DNA from 3 places in the Mangrovibacter phragmitis genome. Region 3 is predicted to be linked to each of the others. Evidence: predicted binding sites of a transcription regulator. Region 3 holds the regulator's gene; each other region holds the start of a gene.
The links. The regulator PhoB, encoded in region 3, activates phosphate uptake and scavenging genes when phosphate is short. The targets are predictions, from matches to a motif close to CTGTCATAAAACTGNCNNAT.
Positions count from the first base shown of each region.

Region 1: ugpB (sn-glycerol-3-phosphate ABC transporter substrate-binding protein UgpB) is a predicted target of PhoB. The motif match lies at 4,503-4,522, and genes of this name have one in related genera.
Region 2: pstS (phosphate ABC transporter substrate-binding protein PstS) is a predicted target of PhoB. The motif match lies at 6,786-6,805, and genes of this name have one in related genera.

Region 1 covers NZ_CP134782.1:409,305-419,345, reverse strand. Annotated here, with positions in the region: gene ugpQ (glycerophosphodiester phosphodiesterase) at 1-101, opposite strand, end outside; gene MPHASIOC01_RS01885 (sn-glycerol-3-phosphate import ATP-binding protein UgpC) at 98-1,168, opposite strand; gene ugpE (sn-glycerol-3-phosphate ABC transporter permease UgpE) at 1,170-2,015, opposite strand; gene ugpA (sn-glycerol-3-phosphate ABC transporter permease UgpA) at 2,012-2,899, opposite strand; gene ugpB (sn-glycerol-3-phosphate ABC transporter substrate-binding protein UgpB) at 3,040-4,359, opposite strand; gene livF (high-affinity branched-chain amino acid ABC transporter ATP-binding protein LivF) at 4,708-5,421, opposite strand; gene livG (high-affinity branched-chain amino acid ABC transporter ATP-binding protein LivG) at 5,423-6,190, opposite strand; gene MPHASIOC01_RS01855 (high-affinity branched-chain amino acid ABC transporter permease LivM) at 6,187-7,461, opposite strand; gene livH (high-affinity branched-chain amino acid ABC transporter permease LivH) at 7,458-8,384, opposite strand; gene livK (high-affinity branched-chain amino acid ABC transporter substrate-binding protein LivK) at 8,447-9,556, opposite strand; gene panM (aspartate 1-decarboxylase autocleavage activator PanM) at 9,981-10,041, shown strand, end outside.
Region 2 covers NZ_CP134782.1:5,739,746-5,749,786, reverse strand. Annotated here, with positions in the region: gene pstC (phosphate ABC transporter permease PstC) at 1-827, opposite strand, end outside; gene pstS (phosphate ABC transporter substrate-binding protein PstS) at 898-1,941, opposite strand; gene phoU (phosphate signaling complex protein PhoU) at 2,078-2,779, opposite strand; gene pstB (phosphate ABC transporter ATP-binding protein PstB) at 2,897-3,670, opposite strand; gene pstA (phosphate ABC transporter permease PstA) at 3,730-4,620, opposite strand; gene pstC (phosphate ABC transporter permease PstC) at 4,620-5,579, opposite strand; gene pstS (phosphate ABC transporter substrate-binding protein PstS) at 5,650-6,693, opposite strand; gene MPHASIOC01_RS27530 (OsmC family protein) at 6,970-7,443, opposite strand; gene glmS (glutamine--fructose-6-phosphate transaminase (isomerizing)) at 7,557-9,386, opposite strand; gene glmU (bifunctional UDP-N-acetylglucosamine diphosphorylase/glucosamine-1-phosphate N-acetyltransferase GlmU) at 9,575-10,041, opposite strand, start outside.
Region 3 covers NZ_CP134782.1:4,340,405-4,350,445, forward strand. Annotated here, with positions in the region: gene phoR (phosphate regulon sensor histidine kinase PhoR) at 290-1,600, opposite strand; gene phoB (phosphate response regulator transcription factor PhoB) at 1,623-2,312, opposite strand; gene sbcD (exonuclease subunit SbcD) at 2,565-3,773, shown strand; gene sbcC (exonuclease subunit SbcC) at 3,770-6,928, shown strand; gene mak (fructokinase) at 7,145-8,056, opposite strand; gene rdgC (recombination-associated protein RdgC) at 8,183-9,100, shown strand; gene ppnP (pyrimidine/purine nucleoside phosphorylase) at 9,285-9,569, opposite strand; gene MPHASIOC01_RS21080 (AroM family protein) at 9,641-10,041, opposite strand, start outside.

The DNA.
Region 1 (10,041 bases), 1.8 Mb from region 3:
CCGTGAGCAATGCCCAAATCAATCGCCGCCAGTGTATTTTCTGGAGCCAGTTTTCCCCCACCACGGTGTGCGACAATGCGGGGATAAGGCCAGTGACTCATAACCGTTGTCCTGTTTCGCCATCAAAGAAATGCAGCCGGTCTTCCGGCAGGTGTAGCCACAACATAGAACCTCGCTGCGGCCGGTTTTGGTGATCCAGGCGGATTATCATTTTTTGCTCCCCCCAGCGCCCGTGAGCCAGGTTATCAGCGCCCAGCATTTCCAGCGTATCCATGACTAATGGCAGACCACCTTCAGCCTGAGAGCTTAACGCAATATGCTCAGGGCGAATACCCAGTGTCAGCGGTTTACCTGCAAGTGAGGCCAGGTTGCGACCTACAGGAACAGCCATGCCTCCCGGTAACTCAAAACGGTATCCATCGTTGCTGACCTGCCCTTCCAGCAGGTTCATGGCTGGTGAGCCAATAAAACTGGCGACAAAGCGGCTGGCCGGTTTTTCATAGACCTCTACTGGCGTGCCGATTTGCTCAGCAATGCCTTTATTGAGCACCATCACCCGCTGTGCAAGGGTCATTGCTTCAACCTGGTCATGGGTCACATACAAACTGGTGGTATTTAACCGTCGGTGTAATTGCTGAAGTTCAAGACGCATCTGCACCCGTAACTTGGCATCCAGGTTAGAAAGGGGTTCATCGAACAAAAAGACCGCCGGATCGCGCACAATTGCCCGTCCCATGGCAACCCGCTGGCGTTGCCCGCCAGACAGCTCACGCGGGCGCCGTTTTAACAACGTATCCAACTCCAGAATCCGTGCTGCTTCCTGCACTTTATGGGCAATATGTTGTTTACCCATGCCACGTATTTTCAGGCCCCATGCCATGTTCTCTTCCACTGTCATGTGCGGGTAAAGCGCATAATTCTGGAACACCATAGCAATACCACGCTCACTGGGTTCCAGTTCTGTCACACGCTGGCGGTCAATCCAGATATCGCCGCTGGTCACCCTTTCAAGACCAGCCACCATGCGTAACAAAGTGGATTTACCACAACCAGAAGGGCCAACCATCACAATAAATTCGCCGTCTGCGACATCCAGCGTCAAGGGCCGGATAACCTGCGTTTTGCCGTCCCAGCTTTTGCTGACGGCCTGTAGTTTTAATCCTGACATGTTATTTCTCACTATCCACCAGACCACGAACAAACGCTCTTTGCATCACCAGTACCACCACTAAAGGCGGTGCCAGTGTCAGTAACATCGCCGCCATCACCTGATTCCACTGGGTGGTTCCATCGCCGGTTGAAATCATGCTTTTAATGCCGGCCACAGCAGTGCCCATATCCGCTTTACTGGTAATCAAAATCGGCCACAGATACTGGTTCCAGCCATAAATAAAGGTGATAACGAACAGTGCAGCCAGGTTAGTGCGCGAAAGCGGTAATACGATGTCGCGGAAAAAGCGCAGCGGAGAAGCACCATCAATGCGTGCCGCTTCCAGCAACTCGTCCGGTAATGTCATAAAAAACTGGCGAAACAGAAATGTTGCCGTCGCAGAGGCCATCAATGGCAGTGTCAGCCCGGTGTAGCTGTCGAGCATTTTCAGGTTGGCAATCACTTCAACGGTAGGGAAAATACGCACTTCCACCGGTAACATCAGCGTGATAAAGATCATCCAGAAGCACAGGTTACGCAGTGGGAAACGAAACCAGACAATGGCGAAAGCGGAAAGCATGGACACCGAGATTTTGCCCACAGTAATGCCCAGTGCCATCACAAAACTATTCAGTAATAACACCCCAAATGGCGCAGTGTTGCCCCCCACGCCCTGGTGCCAAATAAGCGACAGGTTTTCCCACAAATGTCCGCCAGGTAACAGGGTCATTGGGGTATTGAACACCGCTTTGTTGTCGAGTGTGGCGGCCACAAATGCAACATACAGTGGGAATAAAATAACGACGATTCCCGCCATCAGCATAATATGGCTGAAAATATCCAGCCCGCGTCGGTTCTCTATCATTGGTAACGCACCTTGTTTTCCACGTAGCGGAACTGAATCACCGTCAGAATAATGACCAGTACCATAAGTACCACGGACTGCGCGGCAGAAGCCGATAAATCCAGCCCGGCAAAGCCTTCCCGATAGATTTTGTAAATCAGCGTCGTCGTGGCCTGAACCGGCCCACCGCCTGTTGCTGCGTCAATCACCGGGAATGTGTCAAAAAAGGCATAAACAATGTTAACCACCAACAGGAAAAAACTGACCGGAGTAATCAGTGGCAGTGACACTCGGAAAAAACGCCTGACAGGCCCGGCGCCATCAATGGCGGCAGCTTCCATCAGGGAACGGGGAATAGACTGAAGTGCGGCGAAGAAAAACAAGAAGTTATAACTTATTTGTTGCCAGACAGAGGCAAATACCACCAAAAACATAGCCTGCCCACTATTTTGTGCATGATTCCAGTGGTACCCCAGTTGTTCCAGCGCCCATACCAACAACCCGCGCCCCGGGTTGAACAGGAAGATCCACAACACAGCCGCAATTGCAGGTGCAACGGCATAAGGCAGTAATAACAGGGTTTGGTAGAGGCGGCTTCCCCTCACAACATGATTCACCAGGGCTGCGAAAAACAAAGAGATAACCAGCCCACAGCCAGTCACCAGGGCACTGAACTTGATAGTGGTCCAGAAAGCATCAAGGTAATAACTGTCGTGTGCCAGTTGAATGAAGTTGCTCATCCCGGCAAAAGTGCTGGATAAACCGAAAGGGTCGACGTTCTGGACCGAATACCACAAAGCTTCACCGGCAGGCCAGATGAAAAAAATAATGGTGATAACCACTTGTGGCAGTACCAGTACATAAGGTAACCACGAAGTGCGAAAAACCGGGCGTGATGATGACATAGCATTACCTGGCAAGGATAATATGCTTCACTGCCATCCGGGCAGTGAAAGAGTAAACAGGCCGCATATCCCACTCCCGGGCAGCTTCACTGCACCGGGAGAAAAACTGGCACGACTATGCGCGCCAGTTTTCAGGGCAATCAGGACTTCGTAGACTGTTCAAAGCGGCGCAGTAACTGGTTACCACGTTCAACGGCAGCATCCAGCGCCTGTTTAGGCGTTTTCTTACCTGTCCAGACACTTTCCAGCTCTTCATCAATAACGGTACGAATCTGTGGCATATTGCCCAGACGTAACCCTTTGGTGAACGGCAATGGCGGCTTGTTCAGCATCTGGCGCGTGGCAATATCAGCCCCTGGGTTTTTGTCGTAGAAGCCATCTTTGCGTGTCAGCTCATAAGCGGCTTTAGTAATCGGCAGGTAGCCCGTTTTCTGGTGCCATTCAGCGGCAATTTCTGGCTTCATCAGGAACTTCATAAACTCAGCCACACCTTTATAGGTCGCCTTGTCTTTACCCTGCATCACCCATAAGCTGGCACCACCGATAATGGCGTTTTGCGGTGCATTTGGCACGGTATCGTCGTATGGCATCATGCCCACACCGTAATTAAACTTCGCATAGTGGCGAATATCAGCCAGCGAGCCGGAAGATGCCGTGGTCATAGCGCAGTCACCGTTATAGAACTTCTCTGTTGACTCGTCTTTGCGGCCAAAATAGCTAAATGTCCCTTTCTTGTGCATCTCTTCCAGCATGGCAATATGGCGCACCTGCACTGGCTGGTTAAATTCCAGTTTGGCATCAGTGCCATCAAAACCATTGTTTTCAGTGGCAAACGGCAGGCCGTGCCAGGCACTGAAGTTTTCCAGTTGGATCCAACCCTGCCAGCCACTGGCGTACCCACACTGCATACCTGCCGCACGAACTTTCTCTGCGTCTATTGCCAGTTCCTGCCAGGTTTTTGGCGGCTGATCCGGGTTCAGGCCTGCTTTTTTAAAGGCGTCTTTGTTGTAATACAGCACTGGTGTGGAGCTGTTAAAAGGCTGGGACAACAGGTGCCCGGTTTTTGAGTCGGAGTAGTAACCCGAAACGGTCGGCACAAATTGTGATTCATCATAGGGAATACCAGCTTCTTTAAATACCTGGTAAACCGGCTTGATAGCTTTAGAGGCCATCATGGTTGCCGTGCCCACTTCATATACCTGCAAAATGGCGGGTGCATTTCCCGTGCGGAATGCGGCAATCCCGGCTGCCAGGCTTTGTTCGTAGTTGCCTTTATACACCGGCTCAATTTTGTAATCCGGATGGGTCTGGTTAAAGCGCTGGGCTAACGAATCCACTTCTTTACCCAACTGACCTTCCATGGAATGCCAAAACTGAATAGTTGTGACGGCCATCGCCTGGGTGCTGAAAGCCAGACCAAGCGTAATGCCCAAAGCTGTGTGTCGTAGCAAAGCGTTCATGCCGTTATCTCTCTTGTGTCCATGGGGAAATGCGCGATATCACGCGTTTTTTGCTCGCGAAGTAACATGACATGCCCATATGACAGAAAAATAACTTTTACGTGACGTAATTATGACGAACGAGTGATAACGGGATTTCAGTAACAAGACACTTTAGTGAAAGGACATGTAAAACAAGAGAGAAAATGAAAAGGGGCCAGAATGGCCCCCCTCAGCGTGATGAAAAAGAAGGGAAAAGCGTGGTTTTCCCTTCTTTTTAGTTAGCGGGCGAAAATCAATGACTTGATTTTCCAGGTTTTTTATTGGATGACATACTCTCGTTCTGTGCTGACAAACAAGAAAAAAATGTTAGCCGCCCAAATAAGCGCTACGCACTGCTTCATTTGCCAACAGAGCATCCCCGGAGTCTTCCAGCACCACATGGCCGTTTTCCAGAACATAACCACGGTCGGCCAGTTTCAGCGCCTGATTAGCGTTTTGTTCTACCAGGAAGATTGTCATGCCTTCTTCACGCAACTGCTCAATGGTATCGAAGATTTGCAGAATTATGATAGGTGCGAGGCCCAGAGACGGTTCATCAAGCAACAATAAACGAGGCTGGCTCATCAATGCCCGGCCAATGGCCAGCATCTGTTGTTCACCACCAGACATGGTTCCGGCACGCTGGATACGGCGCTCTTTCAGGCGAGGAAACAGGTCATAAACCCGCTCAATACGTTCCTGGTACTGTTGCCGGTCCGCAAAGAAGCCACCCATTGCCAGGTTTTCTTCTACCGTCATGCGGGAAAAAACCCGGCGCCCTTCCGGTACAATCGCCACCGCTTCACGCATGATTTTCGCGGTATGCCAGTGGGTAATATCTTTACCATCAAAGGTAATGGTTCCCTGAGTGGCTCGCGGATCGCCACACAAGGTTCCCAGCAACGTGGTTTTCCCTGCGCCATTTGCCCCAATCAGGGTAACTATCTCCCCCTGGTTGATGTGCAAAGAGACTTCATGCAGCGCCTGAATTTTCCCATAGTGCGCACTGACCTGGTCGAAAGATAACATTACATTGCCCATATTATGCTTCTCCCAGGTAGGCCCGAATCACATCCGGGTTATTACGAATCTGCTCTGGTGTACCATTAGCCAGCGGGGTACCCTGGTTTACTACATAGATACGATCAGAAATACCCATTACCAGTTTCATATCATGTTCTATCAGCAATACCGTGGTGTTGTGGTGGTTACGTAACTCCATAATCAACTCATCGAGTTCATGGGTTTCATTGGGGTTAAGACCTGCAGCGGGTTCATCCAGCATCAAAATTTCTGGTTGAGTAACCATGCACCGGGCAATTTCCAGGCGGCGCTGCTGGCCGTAGGCCAGGTTACCCGCAAGACGGTTCGCATGCTCCAGCAAGCCAATGCGTTCAAGCCAGGCGGCAGCGCGGTCCAGTGCCGCACTTTCCGATTTACGGAATGCTGGTGTTTTCAACAATCCGGAAAACAAGCCACTTTTCATGTGCTGGTGTTGTGCCACCAACAAGTTTTCAATCACCGTCATTTCACGGAACAGGCGAACATGCTGAAAAGTACGCACCACACCCAGCCGGGCGATTTCCTGGCCTGGCAGGCCTTCCAGGTGTTTATCCCGTAATAAGATCTGCCCACCCGTTGGGCGATAAAAACCAGTCAGGCAGTTAAATACCGTGGTTTTCCCTGCCCCGTTAGGGCCAATCAAAGAAACAATTTCCTGGGGATGTAATTCCAGGGAAACATCGTTAACCGCCAGCAAGCCGCCAAAACGCATCATCAGGCCGCTGACAGATAATAATGGCTGACTCATGCCTGCTCTCCTTCACTGCGCTTTTTCAATTTAACCTGAGCACGGGTCACAGGTAATAACCCCTGCGGGCGCCAGATCATCATCAGGACCATTAGCGCACCAAGCATTAACATGCTGTATTCATTGAAATCACGCATCAGTTCGCGAGACACAACCAGCAAAATGGCTGCCAGAATAACGGCGAGTTGCGAGCCCATTCCACCCAGCACCACAATCGCCAGTACAAAGGCTGACTCAGCAAAAGTGAAAGATTCCGGGCTGATAAACCCCTGACGGGCAGCGAACAGCGTGCCAGCAAACCCGGCAAAAGCAGCACTAATAGTGAATGCTGTCAGTTTGATACGTGTTGGGCTCAGGCCCAAAGAACGGCAGGCAATTTCATCATCACGCAGCGCTTCCCATGCACGCCCAAGTGGCATACGTAACAGGCGGTTAATAATGAATACCGTCAGTACCACTAACAGTAAAGCGACCAGGTAGAGGAAAATAATGCGATCACTGGGATCATATTTCACATGAAAGAAGTGGCTGAACGTATCCCAGCCGCCTTCGCGTGGAGAGCGGTTGAACTCCAGGCCAAACAGTGTCGGCTTGGGAATCTGGCTTATCCCATTTGGTCCACCAGTGATTGAGGTATTGTTCAGTAACAGGATACGCACAATTTCACCGAACCCCAGGGTGACGATAGCCAGATAATCCCCACGCAGGCGCAGAACCGGGAAGCCTAACAGGAAACCCGACAGTGCGGCGACCAGGCCAGATAACGGCAGGCAAACCCAGAAACCTAAACCGTAGTAGTGGCTCAGCAATGCGAAGGTGTAGGCACCAATAGCATAAAAGCCGCCATAACCCAGAACCAACAGACCAGACAGACCAACCACCACGTTCAACCCCAGACCGAGAATGATATAAATCATGGTCATGGTGGCAATGTCCACCGTACCGCGAGAAACCAGGAACGGCCAGACAACAGCAATCACCAGAATGGCACCAAGCAACAACTTCTGTTTCGCACTGGAACCGTCAATGGCAGGCATTGTCAGGCGTGGACCGGCAACCTTTTTCATCGCTTGCTGGAACAATGGCCGTAAGATTTGGAACAGGAAGACTACCCCAGTACCAATATAGATCCACTCCCAACGGATATTTGCCGCACTCCCAACAACCAGACGTGTTCCACTCAAATTCAGTTGCACGCCCATAAAGACCGACGCCAGCACAAAGAAAATCGCGGCAGACAAAATGGCAAAGAAAAACGTAACTGGTTTCATACTTTTTCTACCTCCGGGCGGCCAAGGATACCGGTAGGCATAACCAGCAACACCACGATTAACAAGGCAAAAGAAACCACGTCTTTATATTCAGTACTCAGGTAAGCGGACGTCAGCGCTTCGGATATTCCAAGGATAAGTCCGCCAATCATCGCACCTGGAATACTCCCTATTCCACCTAAAACCGCAGCGGTAAAGGCTTTCATCCCGGCCATAAAGCCAATAAATGGGTTAATTACCCCATAGAACTGGCCCAGCAGAACACCGGCAACCGCAGCCATCGCAGCACCAATAACAAAGGTCAGTGCAATTACGCGGTCAGTGTTAATACCCAGCAGGCTCGCCATTTTCAAATCTTCGGCACAGGCACGACAGGCCCGCCCCATGCGGGAATAACGAATGAATAAGGACAAGGCCAGCATCGCAATAAAGGTCACCACCCAAATCACCAGTTGCATGGTGGTAACAGATGCCGAGAAATTCTCGCCAGCACCTATAATCCATTGCCCGTTAATCAGACTGGGCAACGCTACATCACGAGACCCCTGAGTCAGGCTGACGTAGTTTTGCAGGAAGATAGACATCCCGATAGCGGAAATCAGCGCAATCAGTCGCTTGGAGTTACGCACGGGTTTATACGCCACTTTTTCAATGGACCAGCCGTACGCACTGGCAATGACAATGGCACCAACAAAACCGGCACCAATCAACATCCAGCTGGTATCAATACCCATCATCATCAGAGCGGCGATTATCATGAACGAGACATAACTGCCAATCATATACACTTCACCATGGGCAAAGTTGATCATGCCGATAATGCCGTAAACCATTGTGTAGCCAATAGCGATAAGGGCATAAGTGCTGCCCAGTGTCACGCCATTAAACATTTGCTGTAAAAAATAGAGAAACTGCTCAGACATAACATAGCCTTTTTCTGTCCTTGTAGCTGCAATTCAGCTGCAAGGTGGGATTACAGTCAGCCTTACTTCGCCACGGAGGACGAACCATCAGCATGCCAGCGGAAAACACCGAATTCGAATCCCTTCAGATCGCCTTTTTCATCCCAATTCAGCGGCCCAATTACGGTGTCAGCACCGTGTGATTTCAGGTAGTTTGCCAGTTCCAGCGGTTCTTCACTGCCAGCATGAGCCAGTGCGTTCGCCAGCGACTGTACGGCGGCATAGGTAATCCAGACATAGGGGCCAGAAGGGTCTTTTTTCTCCGCTTTTAGCGCTGCCACGATCGCCTGGTTTGCCGGGGCCTGGTCATAGCGTTTCGGCATAGTCACCAGCATGCCTTCTGCCGCCTTACCTGCAATATTAGACAATGAAGCGTTGCCCACGCCTTCCGGGCCCATAAACTGCGTGGTCAGCCCGGATGCCCTTGCCTGTCTCAGGATCTGCCCCATTTCCGGGTAGTAACCACCATAGTAAACAAAATCGATATTTTCTTTTTGCAGGCGAGCCACCAGCGTGGAGAAATCTTTCTCACCAGCGGTAATGCCGTCAAAGAAAACCACATTGGCCCCGGCTTTTTTCAGGCCATCACGCACTGAAGTTGCCAGGCCTTCACCGTATTGTTGTTTATCATGGATAACCGCAATACGTGTTGGTTTCACCTTATCGACAATATACCTGACAGCGGTTGGCGCCTGAGAGGAATCCAGACCGGCAGTACGCATGATAGTCTGGTAGCCACGCGCCGTGAGCTCCGGGTTTGTTGCCCCGGGAGTAATCATCAGAATGCCTTCATCTTCATAAATATCAGATGCAGGCTGGGTGGAAGAAGAGCAAAGGTGACCAATGACATACTTGATGCCTTCGTTAACCACTTTATTCGCCACAGCAACAGCTTGTTTCGGGTCACAGGCATCGTCATATTCCACCGCAACCAGCTTATCGCCGTTAATACCGCCTTTTGCATTAATATCTTTAACCGCCTGGCGGGCACCATTGAATTCCATATCGCCCCATTGCGCCACTGGCCCGGACATCGCGCCAATTACCGCAATTTTTATCTCTTTCGCCAGCGCCGCGTGAGACATCGCCAGCGCAACCATGCCGGCGAGCAGTGTCTTCGCGTTGATTTTCATCCTTTATAATCCCCATTCGTGATGTTGTGTGTGAATATTTTGTTTTGTTATGGTTAAAAACAGACCTGTCATTTTTATAAACGATGCTATTTTTACCTGTCCCTGTAATGAGTTAGGGGTATTTTTTCTTAAAACACCACCAAATACTCTATATTTCAGGTGATTAACCGGAGATTTTATTCTGTATTACGGCCGAGATAAACAAAAAAAACCATATACGACAGCACAAAATACTGATATAAAAAGTTGCAAAATAACGCACATTACAGAGATATAGACTGGATTATTTCTATTGTCACGGTTTAAAAACCGCTCAGTAAGAATTGACCAAATGAATCAACTGAACGCATTCTGCTTTGATGTTGAGAGGTTGCCAGTAAAATAGCGTTACATACTCACTGTTTCGTTCCAGGAAATGCAGCTTATGAAACTCACTATCATTCGTCTTGAGACATTTAGTGAACAGGATAAAATCGATCTTGCAA
Region 2 (10,041 bases), 1.4 Mb from region 3:
GCAAATTCGTTAGCCAGCGCGGAGGTGATACTGTTACCTGGCATATACAGAGAAGGGCTGTCCAGTTGGTAGGTATTCCCGATAATAAAGGTTACTGCCATGGTTTCACCCAGTGCGCGACCAAGCCCCAGCATCACCCCGCCGATCACCCCATTTTTGGTAAATGGCAGAACTATACGCCAGATAACCTCCCACGTTGTGCAGCCAATACCATAGGCAGACTCTTTCATTAGTGTGGGGGTTTGTTCGAACACATCGCGCATAACGGCAGCGATGTAAGGGATAATCATAATTGCCAGGATCACACCCGCAGCCAGGATCCCAATTCCGAAGGCCGGGCCTGAAAACAGTGCGCCAACAATAGGAACAGAAGAAAGGATGTCCCCCACGGGGGCCTGGAAATAGGTCGCAAACAGCGGTGCAAAGATAAACAACCCCCACATGCCATAAACAATACTGGGAATAGCCGCCAGCAATTCAATGGCAATACCCAGCGGGCGGCGCAACCAGCCCGGCGCGAGTTCAGTAAGAAATAACGCAATACCGAAACTCACTGGCACCGCAATCAGCAGAGCAATAAACGATGTAACCAGTGTGCCGTAAATGGGCACCAGCGCACCGTAAATATCATTCGGCGCATCCCAGTCTTTGGTCCACAGGAAGGAAAAGCCGAATTTCTGGATACTTGGCCATGAGGAAAAGATAAGGGAGACAATAATGCCACCCAGCAGAAATAACACAATCAGCGCAGCCAGTCTGACCAGTGCGCTGAAGATCATATCGCCCTTTTTGCCTGGGGGATTAAACGCAGGCTTTGTTGCAGCCATATATTACTCTTCTGATTGAGCCCGGAAAGCCAGCTATTATGCTGATTTTCCGGGAAAGGTAACATCCAAATTACTGATACAACGGCTTACCGTTGCTGTCTTTTACGCTGGTTTTCCATGCCGCGCGAACCTGCTCGACAACGCTGTCAGGTAAGGTTGCATAGTCCAGGTCTGTAGCCTCTTTACCACCTTTTTTATAAGCCCAGTCAAAGAACTTCAGCACTTCAATACCGCTTTCAGGTTTCTTCTGCTCTTTGTGAACCAAAATAAAAGTGGTAGAGGTGACAGGCCACGCATCAGCCCCTTTTTGATTAGTCAAATCCTGTGCAAAGGATTTGCTCCAGTCAGCCCCTTTAGCCGCATTGGAGAAGCTTTCTTCCGTTGGGCTAACAGGCTGACCATCTGCTGACACCAGTTTGGTGTAAGCCAGATTGTTTTGTTTGGCATAGGCGTATTCCACATAGCCAATTGCGCCAGGCAGGCGCTGTACAAATGCAGCAATACCATCGTTACCTTTACCGCCCAGACCAGTTGGCCACTTGACGGTTGTTCCGGTACCGACTTTCTCTTTCCACTCAGCATTGACTTTTGCAAGGTAGCTGGTGAAAACAAAAGAAGTGCCAGAACCATCCGCACGGCGAACCACTGCGATATTCTGAGCGGGCAGTTTCATGCCTGGATTGAGTTTGGCAATAGCTGGGTCATCCCACTTTTTAATATTGCCCAGATAGATATCGCCCAGTGTTTTACCATCCAGCACCAGTTCACCAGATTTAATACCCGGCAGGTTTACAGCCAAAACAACACCACCAATCACTGTCGGGAACTGGAACAAACCTTCTTTTTCCAGCCTTTCATCAGACAACGGGGCGTCAGATGCACCAAAGTCAACGGTATGAGCAGTAATTTGTTTTACACCACCAGATGAGCCAATTCCCTGGTAATTGACTTTGTTACCGGTTTCTTTTTGGTACGTGTCAGCCCATTTTGCGTAAACCGGTGCAGGAAACGTAGCTCCGGCTCCGGTCAGGCTGGCTGCTGCTAATGCAGAGAAAGCGCTCAGAGATAAGGTCGCGGCGACAACAGTTGCGACAGTGGTACGCATAATGTTCATAATGTCTCCAGCAGAGGTATTGAATCTGTTTTCTATTTAGAATGATTACGGTGTGCAAAATAGGACAAACAGATGACAGTAAAATGTATTAAATATTACAGTTTTATGACAACGAAAGATTTGGCTGTTTTTATCCTTATAGTTTATCCAGTTCGTCACCACCAACATGACGGAAATCCTGACCTTTAACGAAATAGAAGATAAACTCACAAATATTCTGACAACGGTCGCCAATACGCTCGATAGAACGTGCACAGAACAACGCAGTCAGAACACTGGGAATAGTGCGTGAATCTTCCATCATGTATGTCATTAGCTGGCGCACAATGCCTTCGTATTCCTGATCCACTTTTTTATCTTCACGATAAATACGCACCGCCTCATCAATGTCCATACGCGCAAACGCATCCAGTACATCGTGAAGCATTTGCACAGTGTGGCGCCCTAACGATTCCAGGCTGACCAACAAAGGCTGATGCTGCTGGGAAAACTTCTCCAGCGCTGTGCGGCAGATTTTATCTGCCACATCGCCAATACGTTCCAGTTCAGCAATGGTTTTAATGATGGCCATAACCAGACGTAAATCACTGGCGGCTGGCTGGCGTTTGGCGATGATGCGCACACAGGCTTCATCTATCTCCACTTCCATCATATTAACTTTTTTATCGCCTTCTACTACGTTTTTTGCCAGTTCGCTATCCTGGTTGTGCATTGCTGTAATGGCATCGGAAAGCTGCTGTTCAACCAGCCCACCCATCGCCATCACCTGGGTACGGATATGCTCCAGCTCGGCATTAAACTGACCAGAAATATGTTTGTTGAGATTGAGGTTATCCATTCAGAACTCCTTTATGCCCGACAGGCTTTGTCAGATTGCAACACACTTGCTTTACAGCAAAGCGGTGATAACACCGCCAAATGGGTTGCTTTTTCAGTTTCAACACTGCCAGACAAATCAACCATAACGGCCAGTGATGTAGTCTTCGGTTTGTTTCTTCTGCGGTGTGGTAAACAGGTTATCGGTATTACTGAACTCGATAAGCTCACCCAGATACATAAACGCAGTATAATCAGAACAACGCGCGGCCTGCTGCATATTGTGGGTAACAATAACCACGGTATAGTCCTGCTTGAGCTCCGTAATCAACTCTTCAATGCGCCCGGTGGAGATGGGATCCAGTGCAGAGCAGGGTTCGTCCAGCAGCAGTACTTCCGGGCGAATGGCAATACCACGCGCAATACACAGACGTTGCTGTTGACCACCAGATAAAGAGTAGCCGCTTTGGTGCAGTTTATCTTTGGTTTCCGTCCAAAGAGCCGCTTTGGTCAGTGCCCATTGCACACGCTCATCCATATCTGCGCGGGATAATTTTTCAAACAAACGTACACCAAACGCAATGTTATCGTAGATGGACATCGGGAAAGGTGTTGGTTTCTGGAACACCATACCGACTTTGGCACGCAACAACGCAATATCCTGCCTGTTGGTGAGAATATTGTCGCCATCTAACAAAATTTCCCCTTCAGCACGCTGTTCAGGGTAAAGCTCGAACATTTTGTTGAAGGTGCGCAGCAGCGTGGATTTACCGCAACCAGACGGGCCGATAAATGCCGTTACCTGGTTCTGAGCTATGTCCAGGTTGATGTTTTTCAGGGCATGGAATTTCCCGTAATAGAAGTCCAGATTACGCACCTGAATTTTGCCCGGGTTGTTGTCAGCCATACTCATGTATCTCTTTTCCTTATTCGCTGCCGCAAGATTGCAACTGCGACAACGCTCAAAATGAATTAACCGTGTTTACGCTTCGCAAACAGCACGCGAGCCAAAATATTCAGTAACAGGACGCACAGTGTGATAATCAAAACCCCGGCCCAGGCCAGTTGCTGCCATTCAGCAAAGGGGCTCATGGCGAACTTAAAGATAGTGACAGGTAAGTTCGCCAGCGGTTGCATCATATCGGTGCTCCAGAACTGGTTAGACAGCGCGGTAAACAGTAATGGCGCGGTTTCACCAGCAATACGGGCTACAGCCAACAACACCCCGGTAATAATCCCTGAGACAGACGCTTTCAGGGTGATAGCCCCAATCATTTTCCACTTGGGTGTACCCAGCGCATAAGCAGCTTCTCGCAGGCTGTCTGGCACCAGTTTCAGCATGTTTTCCGTAGTACGAATAACAATAGGTACCTGCAACAACGCGAGGGCAATCACACCCGCCCAACCGGAGAAGTGCTGCATTTGCGCCACCACAATAGTGTAAACAAACAGGCCAACCACAATAGAAGGCGCAGAGAGCAGGATATCGTTGATAAAACGAATAATCTCAGCCAGGACAGACTTGCGCCCATACTCCGCCAGGTAAACGCCCGCCAGAATACCTAATGGGGTACCTACAGCCGTTGCCCATAAAATAAGTAAGCCACTACCGGCAAGGGCATTAGCTAACCCACCACCAGGTGTGTTCGGTGGCGGTGTCATCTGGGTAAACAGTGCCAGCGACATGCCGTCTATCCCACGGGTAACGGTCGAGAACAGGATCCAGATCAGCCAGAACAAACCAAATGCCATGGTCGCCATGGACATGGTGAGAGCAATACGATTTTTAAAGCGGCGGCGAGCCTGCATTTTACGGCGAGTTTCCGCCAGCGCCTGGGCATTTTGCATCTCTAACGTTGCCATTAGCGTGCCCCCTCGTTCTTAGACAGACGCATTATCATGAGCTTAGATATCGCCAGTACAATAAAGGTGATAACAAACAGAATCAGGCCCAGTTCCATCAATGCCGCAACATGCAGGCCAGATTCCGCTTCAGCAAATTCGTTAGCCAGCGCGGAGGTGATACTGTTACCTGGCATATACAGAGAAGGGCTGTCCAGTTGGTAGGTATTCCCGATAATAAAGGTTACTGCCATGGTTTCACCCAGTGCGCGACCAAGCCCCAGCATCACCCCGCCGATCACCCCATTTTTGGTAAATGGCAGAACTATACGCCAGATAACCTCCCACGTTGTGCAGCCAATACCATAGGCAGACTCTTTCATTAGTGTGGGGGTTTGTTCGAACACATCGCGCATAACGGCAGCGATGTAAGGGATAATCATAATTGCCAGGATCACACCCGCAGCCAGGATCCCAATTCCGAAGGCCGGGCCTGAAAACAGTGCGCCAACAATAGGAACAGAAGAAAGGATGTCCCCCACGGGGGCCTGGAAATAGGTCGCAAACAGCGGTGCAAAGATAAACAACCCCCACATGCCATAAACAATACTGGGAATAGCCGCCAGCAATTCAATGGCAATACCCAGCGGGCGGCGCAACCAGCCCGGCGCGAGTTCAGTAAGAAATAACGCAATACCGAAACTCACTGGCACCGCAATCAGCAGAGCAATAAACGATGTAACCAGTGTGCCGTAAATGGGCACCAGCGCACCGTAAATATCATTCGGCGCATCCCAGTCTTTGGTCCACAGGAAGGAAAAGCCGAATTTCTGGATACTTGGCCATGAGGAAAAGATAAGGGAGACAATAATGCCACCCAGCAGAAATAACACAATCAGCGCAGCCAGTCTGACCAGTGCGCTGAAGATCATATCGCCCTTTTTGCCTGGGGGATTAAACGCAGGCTTTGTTGCAGCCATATATTACTCTTCTGATTGAGCCCGGAAAGCCAGCTATTATGCTGATTTTCCGGGAAAGGTAACATCCAAATTACTGATACAACGGCTTACCGTTGCTGTCTTTTACGCTGGTTTTCCATGCCGCGCGAACCTGCTCGACAACGCTGTCAGGTAAGGTTGCATAGTCCAGGTCTGTAGCCTCTTTACCACCTTTTTTATAAGCCCAGTCAAAGAACTTCAGCACTTCAATACCGCTTTCAGGTTTCTTCTGCTCTTTGTGAACCAAAATAAAAGTGGTAGAGGTGACAGGCCACGCATCAGCCCCTTTTTGATTAGTCAAATCCTGTGCAAAGGATTTGCTCCAGTCAGCCCCTTTAGCCGCATTGGAGAAGCTTTCTTCCGTTGGGCTAACAGGCTGACCATCTGCTGACACCAGTTTGGTGTAAGCCAGATTGTTTTGTTTGGCATAGGCGTATTCCACATAGCCAATTGCGCCAGGCAGGCGCTGTACAAATGCAGCAATACCATCGTTACCTTTACCGCCCAGACCAGTTGGCCACTTGACGGTTGTTCCGGTACCGACTTTCTCTTTCCACTCAGCATTGACTTTTGCAAGGTAGCTGGTGAAAACAAAAGAAGTGCCAGAACCATCCGCACGGCGAACCACTGCGATATTCTGAGCGGGCAGTTTCATGCCTGGATTGAGTTTGGCAATAGCTGGGTCATCCCACTTTTTAATATTGCCCAGATAGATATCGCCCAGTGTTTTACCATCCAGCACCAGTTCACCAGATTTAATACCCGGCAGGTTTACAGCCAAAACAACACCACCAATCACTGTCGGGAACTGGAACAAACCTTCTTTTTCCAGCCTTTCATCAGACAACGGGGCGTCAGATGCACCAAAGTCAACGGTATGAGCAGTAATTTGTTTTACACCACCAGATGAGCCAATTCCCTGGTAATTGACTTTGTTACCGGTTTCTTTTTGGTACGTGTCAGCCCATTTTGCGTAAACCGGTGCAGGAAACGTAGCTCCGGCTCCGGTCAGGCTGGCTGCTGCTAATGCAGAGAAAGCGCTCAGAGATAAGGTCGCGGCGACAACAGTTGCGACAGTGGTACGCATAATGTTCATAATGTCTCCAGCAGAGGTATTGAATCTGTTTTCTATTTAGAATGATTACGGTGTGCAAAATAGGACAAACAGATGACAGTAAAATGTATTAAATATTACAGTTTTATGACAACGAAAGATTTGGCTGTTTTTATCCTTATAGATCAAGGATAAACACTGTAATAAAAACATCATATTCTTGTCAGAGGAGTATAATTCATGCTCATCACCCCTGCTGATTATCCTCCTTATTTTTGATTTAAGGACAAAAACAGGGGCAAAAAAACAGGTTACAGGTCAGGCTTGTTTGATTTCTGGCTCACAGAAAACCGGGAAATTAAGCGAGTTAGCAATAAAGCAGTATTGATGCGCTTTATGATGCAGACTGCGGGCAAGTTCCACATCATCCTGAGCACGAATCGTCACGCAGGGTTTTAGCTGTATTTGAGTAAACCGCCCTTCCGGCTCCTCAACCATCGTACCTTCCGGGTTGTCGGTGTAGGACTGAACCACAATGCCGGCATCAGCACATAAATGCAGGTACCACAACTTGTGGCATGCAGATGTTGCCGCAACTAATAGTTCTTCCGGGTTCCAGCGGGCCGGGTCACCTAAAAAAGCAGGATCTGCTGACCCGGCAATGGCCGCTTTATCCCCATCTCCGGCACTAATGATATGGTCACGACTGTAGGTGCGGTAAGCAGATGTTCCTTCGCCTCTATTGCCCGTCCATTCGACATTAACAGTGTAATGATGCTGTACACGTTTCATCACGTTCTCCTTTTCAGACTCTTTTTGTGTGTTTAAAAGATAGTGTCTGAAAGGTAAAAAAGCCCATCCGAAGACAGGCTTTCTCTTTTTGGTAAGGCAGAATGAATAAAAAATTATTCGACGGTAACGGATTTTGCCAGATTACGCGGCTGATCCACATCGGTGCCTTTAATCAAGGCGACATGGTAAGCCAACAGCTGCAACGGAACAGTATAGAAGACAGGCGCAATCACTTCTTCAACATGTGGCAGAGAAATGATATGCATGTTGTCACTGCTGGCAAAACCAGCGTCCTGATCAGCAAACACATACAACTGGCCGCCACGGGCACGCACTTCTTCAATGTTGGATTTTAATTTTTCCAACAGATCGTTATTGGGCGCCACAACAATAACCGGCATATCTGCATCAATCAGCGCCAGCGGGCCATGTTTGAGTTCACCAGCCGCATAAGCTTCAGCGTGAATATAGGAGATCTCTTTCAGTTTAAGTGCGCCCTCGAGCGCAATTGGGTACTGATCGCCACGCCCAAGGAACAGCGCATGGTGCTTGTCTGAGAAATTCTCCGCCAGTGCTTCAATACGCTTGTCCTGGGAGAGCATTTGTTCAATGCGGTTTGGCAGTGCCTGCAAACCATGCACGATATTCTGCTCAACGGAAGCATCCAGGCCTTTCAGACGGGAGAGTTTACCCACCAGCATCAGTAATACTGTCAGTTGCGTGGTGAACGCTTTGGTGGATGCAACACCAATTTCAGTGCCAGCTTTGGTCATTAACGCCAGGTCAGATTCACGCACCAGAGAAGAGCCCGGTACGTTACAAATAGCCAGTGAACCCAGGTAACCCAGTTCTTTGGACAAACGCAATGCAGCCAGCGTATCAGCAGTTTCACCAGATTGTGAAAGTGTGATCATCAGGCTGTTATGCCGTACAGCAGATTTGCGGTAACGGAATTCAGATGCAATTTCGACATCACAAGGAATGCCCGCCAGCGACTCAAACCAGTAACGAGAAACCATTCCGGAGTTATAGGATGTGCCACAGGCGATAATTTGAATATGCTCAACCTGAGCAAGCAGCTCATCACCCTGTGGCCCCAGTTCGCTGAAATCAATGGCATTATGAGCAATACGACCAGTCAGCGTGCTTTTGATAGCATTGGGTTGTTCGTAGATCTCTTTTTGCATGTAATGGCGGTAAACGCCTTTATCACCGGCGTCATACTGCAGGCTGGATTCGATATCCGGACGGGTGACCTCTTTACCGGTGGTATCAAAAATCGTCACACTGCGGCGAGTCACTTCAGCGATATCGCCTTCTTCCAGAAAGATAAAACGGCGGGTCACTGGCAACAGCGCCAGTTGGTCAGAAGCAATAAAGTTTTCGCCCATACCCAGGCCAATCACCAGCGGGCTACCTGAGCGGGCTGCCAGCAGAGTGTCAGGATGGCGAATGTCCATAATGACCGTGCCATAAGCGCCACGTAGCTGCGGTATAGACCGCATTACCGCATCACGCAATGAACCACCCTGTTGCATTTCCCAGTGGACCAGGTGAGCGATAACTTCGGTGTCTGTTTCGGAAACAAAGACATAACCACGGGATACCAGTAATTCACGCAAAGGCTCGTGGTTTTCAATGATGCCGTTGTGAACCACAACAATGTAGTCAGAGACATGCGGGTGCGCATTGCTTTCTGAGGGTTCTCCATGAGTTGCCCAACGAGTGTGAGCAATACCGGTACCGCCATATAACGGGTGTTCTTCCGCTGCCTGTGCCAGCATTTGTACTTTTCCCAGGCGACGCAGACGCGTCATATGCCCTTCGTTATCCACGACAGCCAGACCGGCTGAGTCATACCCGCGGTATTCAAGACGACGTAATCCTTCGAGAAGGATTTCAGCAATATCACGTTGCGCGACCGCGCCAACAATTCCACACATAGTTTTTAGTCCTGATAATGGCATTACGCCATGCGTTGTCGCTGACCTGTATATCCGGTTTCCCGGTCCCCGAGCCTTGTAGAGAGTGGGGTTATATTTTTATTGCACGCATTTTGCGTGCGGGCGGGTTGTTTTTTTATCCTCGCCCTTCAACAGCGAACCGAAGCCCACTGCAGAGAATGCTGCTATTACTTCTTCTTAACCGGGCGAGACCAGCCAGCAATATGCCTTTGTGGTACCCGGGTTATCACCAGTTCATTTTCGCCTACATTACGCGTAACCGTTGTACCTGCGCCAATGGTTGCGCCTTTCGCGACACTGACAGGTGCCACCAATTGCGTATCTGAACCGACAAACACATCGTCACCAATGTGGGTCTGGTGCTTATTGGCACCATCGTAATTACAGGTGATAGTACCCGCGCCAATATTGACGTTGTTACCAATATCCGCATCGCCAAGGTAAGTCAGATGGCCTGCTTTTGAACCTTTACCCAGGCGTGCCTTTTTCATTTCAACAAAGTTACCGACATGGGCACCTTCACCCAGCACAGCTCCCGGGCGCAAGCGGGCAAACGGGCCAACAGTACAGGCAGGCGCCAGTTGTGCGTCTTCTATTACCGTGTACGGGCTGAGTTCGCAATCATCACCAATTA
Region 3 (10,041 bases):
AATTAAGAATAGTTTTCCGGTTAATAACGCAATCCTGGTGCATTCATGCACAAACAGGGGCGCAATTAAAACGCTTATAGCGTTTAAAGGCAAGAAGCGATCCGAAAACAAGCGGCTTATTCCGCAATCAAACCAATAAGCAGACATTATCGCTATTTTATCGTCATAAGAACCGCTTATAGTTCGAACAAAAAGTCGCCATCACGATGCATTTGTTTCATTCATTCTGCGAGACAAAAGAAAACAGGCCATAAGTATGGCCTGCAGGAAAGTTATGTTTACAGTTAAATCAGGCCTGGGCTGCCAGCACCTTGTCACTCACCAGCAAACGCTCTGGTAATTCAAAAGAAAAACAGCTTCCTTTGCCTGGTACACTCTCAATGCTCAGACGGGCATCATGATGGGTAAGCGCATGTTTGACTATTGCCAGGCCAAGACCACTGCCTCCGGTCTGGCGAGAGCGTGCTTTATCTACCCGGTAAAAACGCTCTGTCAGGCGTGGCAGGTGCTCAGGAGAGATCCCCGGCCCATTATCCTGCACAGAGAAACGCGCGCCATGAGCCACTTTTTCCCATTTAACCTGAATATGTGTCCCTTCCGGAGTATGGTTCACTGCGTTATAGACCAGGTTAGACATAGCGCTACGAAGCTGCTCTTCACTGCCATAAACCTGTAACGCCGGGTCAACCATAAAACTTATCTGGTGACGCCCCTGGCTCAAGGTTTGCGCTTCACGCTCCACCAGACGCAACATCAGAGGAACATCAATTTTATCAGTAAGACTCAGCGCTGGCGCCGCTTCAATACGAGATAACGTCAGCAACTGGCGTACCAGACCTTCCATGCGGGAGGTTTGTTCACGCATCGTAATCAATGCTTTTTCCCGCACCACGCCTTCCAGTGGCTGGTCCTGCATCATCTCGAGATAGCCCTGCAGCACTGTCAGTGGTGTACGCAATTCGTGGCTGACATTGGCAAAAAAGTTACGCCGTGCACCCTCAAGTTGATGCATCTGAGTCACATCACGCACCACCATCAGCCACTGGCCGTCGGTATAAGGCATGATACGAAATTCAAGATGGCGGCCATTGTTCAACACCTGATTGAAAGGACGCGCAAAATCGCGTTTTTTGATGTACTGGTTAAATTCCGGGTAGCGCAGCAAATTAACAATATTTTGCCCGTTATCATCCGGCCAGCGTAAGTTAAGCAACTGAATAGCTAGGCCATTACACCAAAATATGGCACCTACTTCTGTCATCATTACCAGTGCATCTGGTAATGACTCCGCCCCACTACGAAACCGCTTGATCAGGTTACCCAGCTCTTTGCGCCGCTTTTTATTGCGCATCTGCATCTGGTGAATACCATACATCAGCGGCTCCCAACTCCCGGAGCCTGTTGGTGGCGTCATACTGCGATCAACCCATAGCCACCAGGAAAGACGTAACAGATTCCAAAAATGCCAGACAAGCAGGCCTGTCACACTCGCCAGTAAAAACCAGGGGAGATAACCAAAGAACGCCCCCAGCAATAAAGCAGGTATGCAACACAGCGCCAGTTCAAGTACCAGCCTTCGCCATGACAACCGTTCAAGCACGGGTCATACTCCATCCAGATAATTAAAAACGGGCTGAAAAGCGATAACCCGTACCGCGAACGGTTTGAACCATACGGTCATGCCCACTGAGTTCCAGTGCCTTACGTAAACGGCGAATGTGAACATCTACCGTTCTGTCCTCAACGTAAACATTCGTTCCCCATACATGATTAAGGAGTTGTTCACGGCTGTAAACCCGTTCCGGGTGTGTCATGAAAAAATGCAGCAACTTAAATTCTGTCGGCCCCATATCCAGTGGGTTCTCACCAGTCATTACCCGGTGAGAAGACGGATCCAGGCTGAGCCCCTGAATCTCAATCACTTCTTCTACTGCCATAGGAGAGATACGGCGCATCACCGCTTTAATACGCGCGACCAGTTCTTTGGGTGAAAACGGCTTGGTAATATAATCATCTGCCCCAATTTCCAACCCTCTGACCCGGTCCTCTTCTTCACCGCGGGCCGTCAGCATGACTACCGGTATATCCCGCGTCATCGCTTCACGTTTCAGGTGCTTGATAAACTGAATCCCGGAGCCGCCCGGCAACATCCAGTCGAGTAAAATTAAATCCGGCCAGGGTTCGTTGAGCTGGTTTACCGCACTGTCATAATCTTCCGCCTCAACAGCCTGAAAACCATTTTGTTCGAGCACAAAACACACCATTTCACGAATGGGTGCTTCATCTTCCACAACCAGAATTCGTCTCGCCATAATCAGCCCTGTAAATATATACAATAATTTAACGCGGCGTCATTATGCGTCAGTTTTATGACAGTTTTATGAAAAAAATGACCATTACATGACCTGTCATATCATTTTATGACAAAGCGTTTCCTTCTGCTGCAATACAAGTCGCAACGCATATTCTCACTGGAATCCGCTACGCAGCTTACGACAACACACCTGCAACTTAATGCGTCACATGTATATAATCACCACTTCGCTTTCTGACCGGGACAGGTTATGCGCATTCTTCACACCTCTGACTGGCATCTGGGACAAAATTTCTATACCAAAAGCCGTGCTCCGGAACATGCAGCCTTTCTAAACTGGCTAACCGAAATGGTTGAACAGCACCAGGTTGACGCCGTCATTGTAGCAGGCGATATTTTCGATACAGGCTCACCGCCCAGTTACGCGCGCGAATTGTATTACCGCTTTGTTGTTCAACTCCAGGCAACCGGCTGCACACTTGTCGTGCTGGGCGGCAACCATGACTCCGTCGCCACACTGAACGAATCGCGTGAATTGTTGGGCTACCTCAATACCTGGGTTATTGCCAGTACATCAGATACCGAAGCCCCCATTTTATTACCGCTTCGCAACGGGGAACCCGGCGCGGTACTCTGCCCGGTTCCTTTTTTGCGCCCACGCGATATCCAGATAAGCCAGTCCGGGCAAAGTGGTCAGCAAAAACAACAGGCGCTGGTCGGGGCCATTCACCACTATTACCAGCAAGGTTACCAGGCAGCCTGCGAATTACGCGGTGAGCGCAAACTCCCTATTATTGCCACCGGCCACCTGACAACCGTTGGAGCCAGTAAAAGTGATGCTGTGCGCGAAATCTATATCGGTACTCTTGATGCCTTCCCTGCCAGTGCATTTCCGCCAGCTGATTATATTGCGCTGGGGCATATTCACCGCCCCCAAAAAGTCACCAGTAGTGAGCATATCCGCTACTGCGGGTCGCCCATTGCACTCAGTTTTGACGAAACCAACAACACCAAAATGGTTCTGATGGTGGATTTCACTGAAGGTAAACTGAGCACCGTAACGCCACTCCCGGTGCCGGTAACCCAACCATTGTTAATGCTTAAAGGCTCACTGGAAAGCATTAAACAGCAACTGGAAGCATGGCGGGATGCCCCTTCCACGCCAGTCACCTGGCTTGATATTGAACTCACTACAGACCAGTATCTCCACGACATGCAAAAACAGCTACAGGCACTGACCGCTGATTTACCAGTAGAAATTGTGTTATTGCGCCGCAGCCGCGAACAACGGGAAAAAATCATCGCTAACCAACAAAAAGAAACCCTGAGCGAACTCAGTACCAGCGAAGTTTTTGAGCGCCGTCTGGCACAAGAAAACCTGGATGAAAACCAGGCTTCCCGCCTGCGTGGGTTGTTTGCAGAAACCCTGCACCGCCTGGAAGAGGAACCTGGCTCATGAGAATTCTGACGCTACGGTTGAAAAACCTCAATTCACTCAAAGGTGAATGGAAAATCGACTTTACTCAGTCGCCGTTCAACAGCAATGGTTTATTTGCCATTACCGGGCCAACCGGTGCAGGCAAAACCACATTACTGGATGCCATTTGCCTGGCGTTATATCACCAGACACCACGTCTCAGCACCATTTCCCAGTCCAGTAACGACCTGATGACCAGGGATACCGCAGAATGCCTTGCTGAAGTGGAGTTCGAAGTCAAAGGCGTTGCCTGGCGAGCCTTCTGGAGCCAGAACCGGGCACGCAACCAGCCCGATGGAAAACTCCAGGCGCCAAGAGTGGAACTGGCCCGTTGTGCAGATGGCAAAATTGTTGCCGACAAAGTGAAAGACAAGCTGGAAACCATTGCCCGCCTGACCGGGCTGGACTATGACCGGTTCACTCGCTCAATGTTGCTCTCCCAGGGGCAATTTGCCGCTTTTCTTAATGCCGATGCAAAAGCACGGGCAGAATTGCTGGAAGAGCTCACCGGCACCGAGATTTATGGGCAAATCTCCGCACTGATTTTCGACACATGGAAACAACACAAACAGCAACTGGAACAGTTACAGGCTAAAGCCAGCGGCGTGCAATGCCTTACGGACGGTGAACGGGCAGAGCTGGAAAACCAGGTTTCCTCTCTGGTACAGCAGGAGCAGCAGTTGCTTACGCAACAACGCCAGGTGCAGTCTGCAGTTCAGTGGTTGCAACAATTAACGCAGCAACAGCAGCAAATCAGCCAGCTTGAGCAAAAACTGGCCCAGGCGAAGCGTGATTTTGAGGCTGCTGAACCAGACCGCGCACGCCTGGCACTCGCGCTGCCCGCCGAAAAATTACGCCCTGTCTGGCAGACATGTACAGACCAGATGGCACGGGTTCACCACCTGGAACAGCAACTGGTTGCGTTATCACAACGCCTGAGCACTGCGGGCCTGGTGCGCCAGCAGGTATGGCTTTCAGCCCGTAATAAATCCACTTATATACAAAAGCAACGCCAGGCCATTACTGACTGGCTGAGCGAACACAAAGCCGTGGGTGAATGGCAGCACGAACTGGCAGGCTGGCGCAGCAGCTTTGCCCGCTATCGGGATGACAGCAAACAACTTACAGCCTTGCAGCAAACCCTGACGGCACAGCAAGAAAAACTGGCAACACAGGCACACCCGGCACTCTCATTAACCGCTGACGAAACCGTTGCGCGCCTGGCAGAACACCAGCAACACCAGGCAAAACGCGAACAACTCCGGCGCCTGGCGTTTGAGTTTGCCCCACTTCAGCAACAGTACCAACAGTTACAACAGCAACGCAATGAACAGCAGCAACGTTATCAACAGGCAGGAGAACAACTTGCCGAACGGCGCAAAACCTGGGCCGAAGTTAACCAGCAGTACCAGGATGTAGCCAGGATCTGTGAGCTGGAAAGCGCCATTGTTAACCTGAATGCCGAGCGGGAACGCCTGCAGGCTGGCCAACCCTGCCCATTATGTGGAGCAACAGAGCACCCGGCAGTTGCCCATTACCAGGCACTGAAACCAGACGAAAACCAGCGGCGCAAAACTGAACTGGAAGAGCGTAAGCGCCTTCTGGCAGAAGAAGGTGCAACGTTAAAAGGCCAGCATGATGCACTGGCTGCACAAACAGAACAATTAACCCGCCAGCAGGCCAGCGTTGAACAGGCACTGGAACACCATCAACAGCAATGGGCCGAATTATGCCATGCGCTGAACCTGTCGGCGGCACCAGGTGACGATATCACGCAGTGGCTGAGCGACAATGACGCTTACCAGGCTCAACTCCAGGCACACCAGGTATGGCTGGGGCAACAAGCGCTGGTAGATCAGACCCGGGCGCAAGTCACCGAATTATCACAATCGTGCGAACAACAACGCCTCATACTGCAAACAACACTGGCAACATGGCAATTGCCCTGGCCGCAACCCGGTGAAGTTGAAGCCTGGCTGGCTGCTCGTGAAAAACACCGTGAACAATTCCTCCGGCAACAAACCTTGCTGGCACAATTGAATACAGACGACGAAGCCATCAGGCTAATCCTCCGGACACTGGAAGACGATGGCAGTGATACACCGCTACCCGACGAAGAGACTCAGCAACAGCGGATTCAGGACTGGTCACGCCATAACAGCGAATGGGTGGCGTTACACAGCCAGTCTGAAGCGCTGACCCAACAGTTGCAGCAAGAAAAAGAGCAACTGGCACAGCACCAGCTCGCACTGGATAACGCCCTGCAGGCCAGCCAGTTTGCATCCACAGAAGCCATGACGGCGGCATTGCTCGATGACACCACTCGCCAGCAACTGGCAGACCGTCTGGCCGCCCTGGCTCAACAGGTACAACAGCAAACAGCACTGGCAGAACAGGCTAAACAACAGCTTGCCACGCATATTGCGGCACGGCCAGAGCACCTTAGCGAGCAGAACACCCAGAGTGAGCTGGAATCACAACTGGCGCTGGTTAACACTCAGTGGCGTGAGAATACCTCCGGCCAGGGGGCATTGCGCCAGCAACTGGTGCACGATACCCGCCAAAGAGAACAACAACAAAGTCTGCTTCACTCCCTTGAACAACAGCAGCAATTAGTCACCGACTGGGGCGCGTTGAATGAAATGATCGGCTCAAAAGAAGGTGATAAGTTCCGCAAGTTTGCACAGGGGCTGACACTGGATAACCTTGTGTGGCTGGCTAACCAGCAACTGCACCGGTTACATGGGCGTTATCTGTTACAACGTAAAGACAACGAAGCACTGGAATTGCAAGTGGTGGACACCTGGCAGGCCGATGCAGTGCGTGATACCCGAACATTGTCAGGTGGGGAAAGCTTCCTGGTCAGCCTGGCGCTGGCGCTGGCGTTGTCTGACCTGGTTAGCCATAAAACACGTATTGACTCATTATTCCTTGATGAAGGCTTTGGCACCCTGGATGCAGAAACACTGGATACCGCCCTTGATGCACTGGATACTCTCAATGCCAGCGGAAAAATCATTGGTGTTATCAGCCATGTAGCCGCCATGAAAGAGCGTATTCCGGTGCAAATCAAAGTCCGTAAAGTGAACGGGCTGGGGTACAGCCGGCTGGATAAGCATTTCGCAGTGGACAGCTAATGCACAAAAGTAAGTGATGGCTCACTTTTGTGTGGGGCGTGAGTACTGGCAATATGCAGCCATACTCACGCCTGAGATGCCCCTTTAGCAAATACCCCTGGTTATGCCAGAAACGACGCTAAAAGCTATGTTAAAAGCTATATCAAAAGCCACGCCAAAAGTTATGTCAGTAATGGCTCACTTTCGCACTGACACTGGCTGACCCTGGGTTTGGGCTTATTTCTCCTGCGGCCATAACCAGGCAGCGCCACGGACACCACTGGAATCACCGTGTTTTGCCTTGAGAACCGGAGTGGTGCATTCGCCCCCAAATACCCAGTTATTCATCAACCCCGGCACGGTTTGGTACCAGCGGTCAACATTGCTCATCCCACCACCGAGCACAATCACATCCGGATCAAGCAGGTTCACTACATGAGCCAGAGATTTAGCCAGCCTCTGTTCATAGCGGCATAAGGCCTGCTCTGCCAGAGTATCACCACCTGCTGCCCTGGCGACAATATCACTACCACGAAGTGAGTGGCCACTCAGCCGCTGGTAATCGGTCGCGAAGCCTGTCCCGGAGATAAAGGTCTCAATGCAGCCACGCTGCCCGCAATAGCAAGCAACGTCATTCCGGTAGCGTAGCTCATCGTCATCCATCCACGGCAGTGGATTGTGCCCCCACTCACCGGCAGTCCCGTTACCTCCCGCATGGCAGCGCCCGGCGATGGCAATTCCGGCACCACATCCGGTACCAATAATCACTGCGAATACCACCCCTGCCCCCGCTGCCGCGCCATCAACAGCTTCAGAAACCGCAAGGCAGTTGGCATCATTTGCCAGGCGAACCGGTTGCCCTAATTTTGCGGTGAGATCCTGGTCCAGAGGCTGCCCATTCAGCCAAACAGAATTGGCGTTTTTGACCAGGTGCGTTTGTGGTGACAAGGTTCCCGGAATACCAATGCCGACAGTACCCTGTTGCCCGGTATGAGCCTGAGCCTGGTTCACTAACTCAACAATGACATTCAATGTTTCCTGGTAATCACCGTGTGGGGTTGCCACCCGGTGGCGAAACAGTTGCTCCCCCGCGTCACTCAAGGCTATTACTTCCGTTTTTGTTCCACCCAGATCAATACCAATTCTCACCTGTCGCTCCTTATTTTCTGGCCCAGTGAACAGAGCCTATGTTGCGTATCAGGAAAAGGCAATGAAAGGCTCGCGCCAATTGGGTATCATGCCCGCTGCCTTTTTACTAACAGCCGGGGAACAAACATGCTGTGGTTCAAAAATTTAATGGTCTACCGCTTAAACCGTGACGTATCACTGCGTGCGGAAGAAATGGAACAAAAACTGGCTGATATGGCATTTCGCCCATGCGGTAGCCAGGATATGGCAAAAACAGGCTGGGTTGCACCAATGGGAGCCAAAGGTGGCGATGCATTAACGCACGCTGTGGCAGGGCAAATTATGATTTGTGCCCGCAAAGAAGAAAAGATTATCCCTTCACCAGTTATCAGGCAGTCACTGGAAGCAAAAATTAATAAACTCGAAGCCGACCAGGGGCGCAAGCTACGCAAAACAGAAAAAGACTCACTCAAAGATGAAGTGCTGCAAGACTTACTGCCCAGGGCATTCAGCCGTTTCAGCCAGACCATGATGTGGATTGACACTGTCAATGGCCTGATCATGGTAGACAGCGCCAGTGCCAAAAAAGCAGAAGACACACTGGCATTGCTGCGCAAAAGCCTCGGTTCATTACCCGTTGTGCCGCTCAGCATGGCAACCCCTATTGAACTGAGCCTCACCGAATGGTTGAAAAGCGGTGATGTGCCTCAGGGGTTCCAGTTACAGGATGAAGCTGAGCTCAAAGCCATTCTGGAAGGTGGTGGTGTGGTACGCTGCAAAAAACAGGATCTGATGACTGACGAAATCACCGTGCATATTGATGCCGGTAAAGTAGTCACCAAACTGGCTCTGGACTGGCAACAGCGCGTGCAATTTGTGATTGCGGACGACGGCTCGCTGAAACGCTTAAAATTCGCCGACGAATTACGTGAGCAGAATGACGATATCGACCGTGAGGATGTCGCGCAACGCTTTGATGCTGATTTCACGTTGATGACTGGCGAACTGTCTGCCCTGATTGCTCAACTGACTGAAGCGCTCGGTGGGGAAGCAACTAACCAGTAAGCCAGCAAGGCTTGTGCCGGTAAGCAAACAGAAAAGCCCGTGAGAGTGCGGGCTCAGGTGAATCGCCAATCTGCCTGTTCGCCTTAGCATACAATAACAAAACCCCACTTTTTTAGTGGGGTTCGCACCAAGTTAAAGCACCATAAAATGGGCTTTCCCTACCTTTCATTTCATTGCTAACCGCTTATAAGTAGCGGCACAAATACGCGGTTGCTTCAGCCACTTTCAGGTGAAATTCGCTGTTAGCAGGTACATTAAACTGGGCACCCGGTCCAAAAGTATTCCATTCACTTTCACCTGGCAGTTGTACCGTTAACGCCCCGGAAACAACGGTCATTTCTTCCGCCTGCCCGGTACCAAAAGTGTATTCTCCGGGTTCCATCACCCCAACACTGGCCCGCCCGGCGCTTTGGCTAACAAAACCAATGGATTTAACATTACCGTCAAAATATTCATTCGACTGAAGCATTTACTGAACCCTTATGAACTGAAAAAAACACTATAAACAGCAAATTGCAGGCCGTCACCCAAATTCACAAGTCAGTTCATGATTTCACTGGCAAGCCTCGCCACCAGTGTGTTAGACAATAATACTGGTATATCAAGCGCCTTTTGCAATAAATCTCTGTGCTTTATTTGATAGCAAGGACTATCCAGCACTAAAACATCTGCACCCTGGTCCATCATTTTACGCCCGGTAGCCACTAAAGCGTCATCATCCTGGGTTAATGGGTTTGCCAGACCATACACTGGCGACATATATAACCGCCCCCATTTTGCTTCCTGGCCTGCCTGAAACTCTGGTTGAGGCAGGATGACACCAACCTGATGCCCACCCACAATGGAGGCAACCAGTGGAGGGATCAGGCGTTCAGGCTCGAGCAACATCGCATTTGTGGTGTGCAGGCCATTAAAACGCACATGGCTTAACAACAAAATTA